DNA from 2 places in the Chitinimonas koreensis genome. Region 1 is predicted to be linked to the other one. Evidence: predicted binding sites of a transcription regulator. Region 1 holds the regulator's gene; the other holds the start of a gene.
What was found. The regulator NrdR, encoded in region 1, represses ribonucleotide reductase genes. The targets are predictions, from matches to a motif close to AAANACNATATATNGTNTTT.
Positions count from the first base shown of each region.

Region 2: the regulator NrdR is predicted to act here: its motif matches at 1,443-1,462, upstream of H9L41_RS14620 (ribonucleoside-diphosphate reductase subunit alpha).

Region 1 covers NZ_CP060704.1:3,713,432-3,717,133, forward strand. Annotated here, with positions in the region: gene ribD (bifunctional diaminohydroxyphosphoribosylaminopyrimidine deaminase/5-amino-6-(5-phosphoribosylamino)uracil reductase RibD) at 1-216, opposite strand, end outside; gene H9L41_RS15450 (hypothetical protein) at 213-1,277, opposite strand; gene nrdR (transcriptional regulator NrdR) at 1,274-1,729, opposite strand; gene H9L41_RS15460 (dicarboxylate/amino acid:cation symporter) at 2,062-3,378, shown strand; gene H9L41_RS15465 (aminopeptidase) at 3,478-3,702, opposite strand, start outside.
Region 2 covers NZ_CP060704.1:3,540,239-3,543,940, reverse strand. Annotated here, with positions in the region: gene uvrB (excinuclease ABC subunit UvrB) at 1-895, shown strand, start outside; gene H9L41_RS14620 (ribonucleoside-diphosphate reductase subunit alpha) at 1,698-3,702, shown strand, end outside.

The sequences.
Region 1 (3,702 bases):
GCCGGCGACCGATTCGCCGCGCGCGGCGGCGTCGCGCAGCGCCATCACCTCGGCGTGGGCGCCGCCGGCCTGCTGCGAATGGCCCTGGCCGATCACGCGGCCGGCCTGCACCAGCACGCAGCCGACGCTCGGATTGGGGGTGGCGAGATTGCGGCCGCCCTCGGCGATGCGCAGCGCGGCGGCCATGTGGCGGTGGTCGGCGGCGTCGAAGCTCATGCGCGGCGCGCCTCGATCAGCTCGGCCAGCTGCGGCGACAGCCTGCGCCGCCAGCGCGCGCCGAGCGCCTCGCCGTGCTTGTTCCACCAGACGCCGGCGAACACGATGGCGAGGCCGATCAGCGACAGCACGAAGGCGAACAGCAGGCTGTTCTTGAACTGGCCCCAGGCCAGGTAGCCGAGATAGCCGGCCACGCCCAGCGCGCCGAACACCACGAAGACGCGGCGCGACAGCACAGCGCCGGCGAAGATCAGGCCGAGGTTGATCAGGCAGTAGCCGAACTTGCCCCATTCGCTGCCCGAATCCATCGACGACAGCGCGCCCCAGAACGCCAGCATGCCGAACAGGTAGAGCCAGAAGGCGTAGTCGCGCGCGTCGCGCCGGGTGGCGAGGTCGATGCGCAGCGCCAGCAGCAGCATGGCGAGGCCGAAGCCGAGCGAGACGAACTTGCGCAGCTCCCACAGCGAGGCGTAGTAGGTCCACTCGTCGTCGCCGGGCACGCCGTAGGCGATCCAGGCCGCCACGTCCATGCTCAGGTACCACAGCGTCACCGCCACCGGCATCAGCATGAAGGGCAGCCGGTAGCGCCACAGCAGGACGGCGGCCGCGGCCAGCGTCGCCAGTTCGAGGAACAGCCAGCGCCAGTCGATGTAGCGGTGGTAGTCGGCGTAGGCGCCGTCGTGGTCCCAGTGCCCGAGCCCGGCCTCGATGCCGTAGACCGCCAGCGGCACCAGCACGATGGCCAGGGTGAACAGGATGCCGGCCGGGATGGCCAGCTGGCGGCGCAGGAACCGGTCGCCCAGCCACCAGGCCAGGAAGCCGTAGCCGACCGCGAACACGGTGAGCAGCCAGGGCCCGGCGACCTGGTAGCCGACGGTCATGAACAGGCTCATCGCGGCGATCGCGATCATGCCGCCGAAGTAGTACAGCAGGTGGGCGAAGCGGAACTGCGGCACCTCGGCCTGGCCGGCGGCGAGGAACTGCCACAGGGCGCCGGCCTGGCCGGGCTGCAGCACGCCGGCCGCCTCGGCGCGATCCAGGTCGGGCCGGGCGAGCTTCATGGCTTCTTGCTCACTTCGCGGATCACGTCCTTGAAGTCGTCGACGTCCTGGAAGCTGCGGTAGACCGAGGCGAAGCGGATGTAGGCGACCTTGTCGAGCTTGGCCAGCTCGGCCATCACCATCTCGCCGATGCGGCGCGAATCGATCTCGCGCTCGCCGAGGCTCAGCACCTTCTGGTCGATGCGGGCGATCGCCTCGTCGACCAGCTGGGTCGGCACCGGCCGCTTGTGCAGCGCGCGCATGAAGCTGACGCGCACCTTCTCGCGGTCGTAGTCGGCCCGGCTGCCGTTGGCCTTGACCACCTGCGGCGGCCGCACCTCGGCCATCTCGAAGGTGGTGAAGCGCTTGTCGCAGGCGCCGCACTTGCGGCGCCGGCGCACGCTGTCGCCCTCTTCCGACAGCCGCGTATCGGCCACCTGGGTATCGAGCGAACCGCAATACGGGCATTTCATGCAGTGTCCTCCTGGCGCGTGGGCGCGCCTTGGGCGGCATTGTAAGTTGAAGCGTGAAACGCCGCTGCGCGGCGTGGTGAAACGTGATTCGCCGCTGCGCGGCATGAGTGAAACGTGAAACTGGTGCGGCGTTGCCGCACCTTAAAACACGCGCCTTGGCTAAATCCGAGCGGCGCAGCGACGAACCACGTTTCACCTTTCACGTTTCACATTTCACCGTCCTTAGTGGTCCCCCACAATCGGGACACCCGCATGCCGCCGAGTGGGAAGCCGTAATGGCGGCGCGGCCACCGCGGGCGGACCATCGCGTCACCCAACGAGGAGACGCCACCATGAAAAAACCGTTCTACCGCATCCTGTACGTGCAGGTGCTGTTCGCCATCGCCGCCGGCATCCTGATCGGCCACTTCGAACCGAAGCTCGGCGTCGATCTCAAGCCGCTGGGCGACGGCTTCATCAAGCTGATCAAGATGATCATCGCGCCGGTGATCTTCTGCACCGTGGTGGCCGGCATCGCCGGCATGCAGGACATGAAGCGCGTCGGCCGCGTCGGCGGCAAGGCGCTGCTCTACTTCGAGATCGTCTCCACCGTCGCGCTGGCCATCGGCCTGCTGGTCGCCAACCTGCTCAAGCCCGGCGCCGGCTTCAACGCCGACGTCACGAAGCTCGACGCCCACGCCATCGCCCAGTTCACCGAGAAGGCGCACGCGATGTCGACCACCGACTTCGTGCTCAACATCATCCCGACCACCTTCGTCGATGCCTTCGCCAAGGGCGACATCCTGCAGGTGCTGCTGATCGCCATCCTGTTCGGCTTCTCGCTGTCGGCCATGGGCGAGCGCGGCCGGCCGGTGCTGAGCCTGATCGAGCAGCTGTCGCACGCGGTGTTCGGGGTGGTCAACATCATCATGAAGGCCGCCCCGGTCGGCGCCTTCGGCGCAATGGCCTTCACCATCGGCAAGTACGGCGTCGATTCGCTGATCCCGATGGCCAAGCTGATGGGCAGCTTCTACCTGACCTGCGCGCTGTTCGTGCTGGTCGTGCTCGGCGCCATCGCACGCTGGGCCGGCTTCTCGATCACCCGCTTCATCGCCTACATCAAGGAAGAACTGCTGATCGTGCTCGGCACCAGCTCGTCCGAGAGCGCGCTGCCGCGGCTGATGCAGAAGCTCGAGCGCCTGGGCTGCGCCAAGCCGGTGGTCGGCCTGGTGGTGCCGACTGGCTATTCGTTCAACCTCGACGGCACCAACATCTACATGACCATGGCGGCGCTGTTCATCGCCCAGGCCACCAACACCGACCTGACGCTGGGCCAGGAACTGACCATCCTCTTGGTGGCCATGCTCACCTCCAAGGGCGCCTCGGGCATCACCGGCGCCGGCTTTATCACGCTGGCCTCGACGCTGGCGGTGGTGCCGAGCGTGCCGGTGGCCGGCATGGCGCTGATCCTCGGCATCGACCGCTTCATGAGCGAATGCCGCGCGCTGACCAACATCATCGGCAACGGCGTGGCCACCGTGGTGGTGGCGAAGTGGGAGAACGCGCTCGACGAGGAAAAGATGCGCAGCGTGCTGGCGGGCCAGGCGCAGCCGGAGGTCGAAGCCGAAGTCCAGCTCGAGGGCAAGGCGCCGGCCGCCTTAGCAGCCTGACAATACCGGCGGATTACACGGGACCTACCGTTTACCCTGATGACGAAAGCCCGCATGGAACGCCCAAGGTGCAATCGGCATGATCCGTAGCGCGTGATCTCAACGGGTGTCTCGCGACACCCGTCGCCCTTGATCGGCAGGGATGCCGGTCATTGCTCCTTGCTGCCTCTCCCCTGAAAAAGCAGCAACTCCCACGGCCGCCAGTGTTTCGTCACGGGTGGCCTTATTTTTTTGCGCCAGCGCCCGCGCCGCCGCGAAGAAGGCCGGGAAATCGCCACCGACCGAGCGGAACAGCGCGCGCCAGGCCGGCACCTTGTCGTGGTA
Region 2 (3,702 bases), 170 kb from region 1:
GGCGCTGGACAACCGGCCGCTCAAGTTCGAGGAATTCGAGGGCATGATGCCGCAGACGGTCTTCGTCTCGGCCACCCCGGCCGACTACGAGCGCAAGCACCAGGGCCAGGTGGTCGAGCAGCTGGTGCGGCCGACCGGCCTGGTCGACCCGGTGATCGAGGTGCGGCCGGTCGGCACCCAGGTCGACGACCTGATGAGCGAGATCCGCAAGCGCAGCGCGATCGGCGAACGGGTGCTGGTGACCACGCTGACCAAGCGGATGGCCGAGCAGCTGACCGACTACTTCGGCGAGCACGGCATCAAGGTGCGCTACCTGCATTCGGACGTCGACACGGTCGAGCGGGTCGAGATCATCCGCGACCTGCGGCTCGGCGAATTCGACGTGCTGATCGGCATCAACCTGCTGCGCGAGGGCCTGGACATCCCCGAGGTGTCGCTGGTTGCCATCCTCGACGCCGACAAGGAAGGCTTCCTGCGCAGCGAGCGCAGCCTGATCCAGACCATCGGCCGCGCCGCGCGCAACCTCAACGGCACCGCCATCCTCTACGCCGACCGCATTACCGATTCGATGAAGAAGGCGATCGACGAGACCGAGCGGCGCCGCGCCAAGCAGATGGCCTTCAACGAGGAACACGGTATCGTGCCGCGCGGGGTGGTCAAGCGCATCAAGGACATCATCGACGGCGTCTACGACGAGGAAGAGGCCCAGGCCGCGCGGCTGGAGCGCAAGCAGCGGATGATGCTCGAGGAGCTCGACGAGAAGGCGCTGGCCAAGGAGCTCAAGTCGATCGAGAAGGCCATGATGGAAGCGGCCAAGAACCTCGAATTCGAGAAGGCGGCCGAACTGCGCGACCAGCTGCACAAGCTGCGCGAGCGGGTGTTCGGAGCGGCCTGAGGGGGGCCGGCGGGGTAGGGCGCGTCCATTGGCTTGGCTTTAGGACTTGCGCTTTGATTTTCCCTTCTCCCGCGGTGGCCCGGAGGGCCGGATGAGGGCTGGTGGTTTGACGAACCGGCCCTCGCCCAAACCCTCTCCCGTGCACGGGAGAGGGACTTATCGGCACTCCGCGTCGTTTGGGGCTGTCCCCCCTGCTTCTGTAGGTCGGGCTTCATGCCCGGCAGCGCTGTCGGCCAAGGTCGCTGCCGGGCGTAAAGCCCGACCTGCGAATCGTGTTCGGTGCGCCTCGGCCACTCGCGGCTGAAGCCGCTCCTACAGGACGGTTTTCGGCCGGGAATGCCCGTCCAGACCACTCCCGTTCGTCATATTCTTTCGCGCACCTGACTTATCCACAGCGCTCCCGGCCGCGCGTCCGGCCCCGCCGAACCCGCTTTCCCGCCCGCTCCGCCGCCCCGACCCCCGCCAAGTCCAGTCCCCACAAGGGGAATGCGCGAGGTGTTGCGAGCGACCGCCTCGACCACTAGAATTAGTGGTTGAAGCAGTCAGAAAACACTAGATGTTGTGTTTCTTCACATTTTCTACACAGGTTTATGCACACCCCGCGCCGGGCTTTCCGGCGTGAGACTTTTACGGTGCGCAGCCCAGGCCATGCATCGGGCATGCCGCAACGGCGGCTCCAGGCTGGCCAGATAAACGACCGACGGCGTCCTGCGCCATCCGGTCCATCCACTCCGGCGCGTTCCCGGCATCCTCCTGCCGGAACGCGGTCCAAACCAAGTCAGTACAAGGGGATCGAATCGACATGTACACCACCACCGATACCGCCAGCAGCGCCCGCACCAGCTACCCGCACGAGGGCGCCGGCCAGGGCGCGGCCGCGACCCAGCAGGTCGCCGAATACAAGATCATCCGTCGCAACGGCTCGGTCGTTTCGTTCGAACCGATGAAGATCTCGGTCGCCGTCACCAAGGCCTTCCTGGCCACCCACGGCGGCGCGGCGGCCCAATCGGCCTCGGTGCGCGAGACCGTGCAGCGGATCACCGACTCGGTGGTGAACGCCCTGATGCGCCGCAAGCCCGAAGGCGGCGCCATCCATATCGAAGACATCCAGGACCAGGTCGAGCTCGCGCTGATGCGCTCGGGCGAGCACGACGTGGCCCGCGCCTACGTGCTGTACCGCGAACGCCGCCACCAGGAGCGGCTGGCCAAGGGCGAGGCCGACCACGCGCCCGCCGCCGGCATCAACGTCAACGACGACGGCGTCAGCAAGCCGCTCGACGTGGCCCGCCTGCGCGCGCTGGTGCAATCGGCCTGCTCGGGCTTCGAGACCATCACCGACGCCGAGCACATCGTCGGCGAGACGCTGAAGAACCTGTACGACGGCGTGCCGGCCGAGGAAGTGCGCAAGTCCGCCGTGCTGTCCGCCCGCCAGCTGATCGAGAAGGAACCGGCCTACTCGCGCGTGACCGCCCGCCTGCTGCTGCACAGCCTGCGCCGCGAAGTGCTGGGCGAGGAAGTGACGCACGAGGACATGGCGACCCGCTACGCCGAATACTTCCCGACCTTCATCAAGAAGGGCATCGAGGCCGAGCTGCTCGACCCCGAACTGGCCCAGTTCGACCTGGCCCGCCTCGGCGCCGCGATGAAGCACGAGCGCGACTACCAGTTCGACTACCTCGGCCTGCAGACGCTGTTCGACCGCTACTTCCTGCACATCCACGGCACCCGCATCGAACTGCCGCAAGCCTTCTTCATGCGCGTCGCCATGGGCCTGGCGCTGCGCGAGATCGACCGCGAAGCGCGCGCCATCGAGTTCTACAACGTGCTGTCGACCTTCGACTTCATGTCGTCGACCCCGACCCTGTTCAACTCGGGCACGCTGCGCTCGCAGCTCTCCAGCTGCTACCTGACCACCATCGCCGACGACCTCGACGGCATCTACGAGGGCCTCAAGGAAAACGCGCTGCTGAGCAAGTTCGCCGGCGGCCTCGGCAACGACTGGACCCAGGTGCGCGCGCTCGGCAGCCACATCAAGGGCACCAACGGCAAGTCGCAGGGCATCGTCCCCTTCCTCAAGGTGGTGAACGACACCGCCGTGGCGGTGAACCAGGGCGGCAAGCGCAAAGGCGCCGTCTGCGCCTACCTCGAGACCTGGCACGCCGACATCGAGGAATTCCTCGAACTGCGCAAGAACACCGGCGACGACCGCCGCCGCACCCACGACATGAACACGGCCAACTGGATCCCCGACCTGTTCATGAAGCGCGTGATGGAAGGCGCCGACTGGACGCTCTTGAGCCCCAGCGAAGCGCCCGACCTGCACGACCTGTACGGCAAGGAATTCGAGACCGCCTACCTCAAGTACGAAGCCAAGGCCGACCGCGGCGAGCTGCGCGTGTTCAAGCGCATCCCGGCGCTGCAGCTGTGGCGCAAGATGCTGACCATGCTGTTCGAAACCGGCCACCCGTGGTTCACCTTCAAGGACCCGTGCAACATCCGCAGCCCGCAGCAGCACGTCGGCGTGGTGCACTCGTCCAACCTGTGCACCGAGATCACGCTGAACACCAACGACACCGAAATCGCCGTCTGCAACCTCGGCTCGGTCAACCTGGTGAACCACATGGTGCGCGGCGCCGACGGCAAGTACGTGCTCGACGGCGACAAGGTGAAGCGCACGGTCAAGACCGCCATGCGCATGCTCGACAACGTGATCGACATCAACTACTACCCGGTCAAGAAGGCGCGCAACTCCAACCTCAAGCACCGTCCGGTCGGCATGGGCATCATGGGTTTCCAGGACTGCCTGC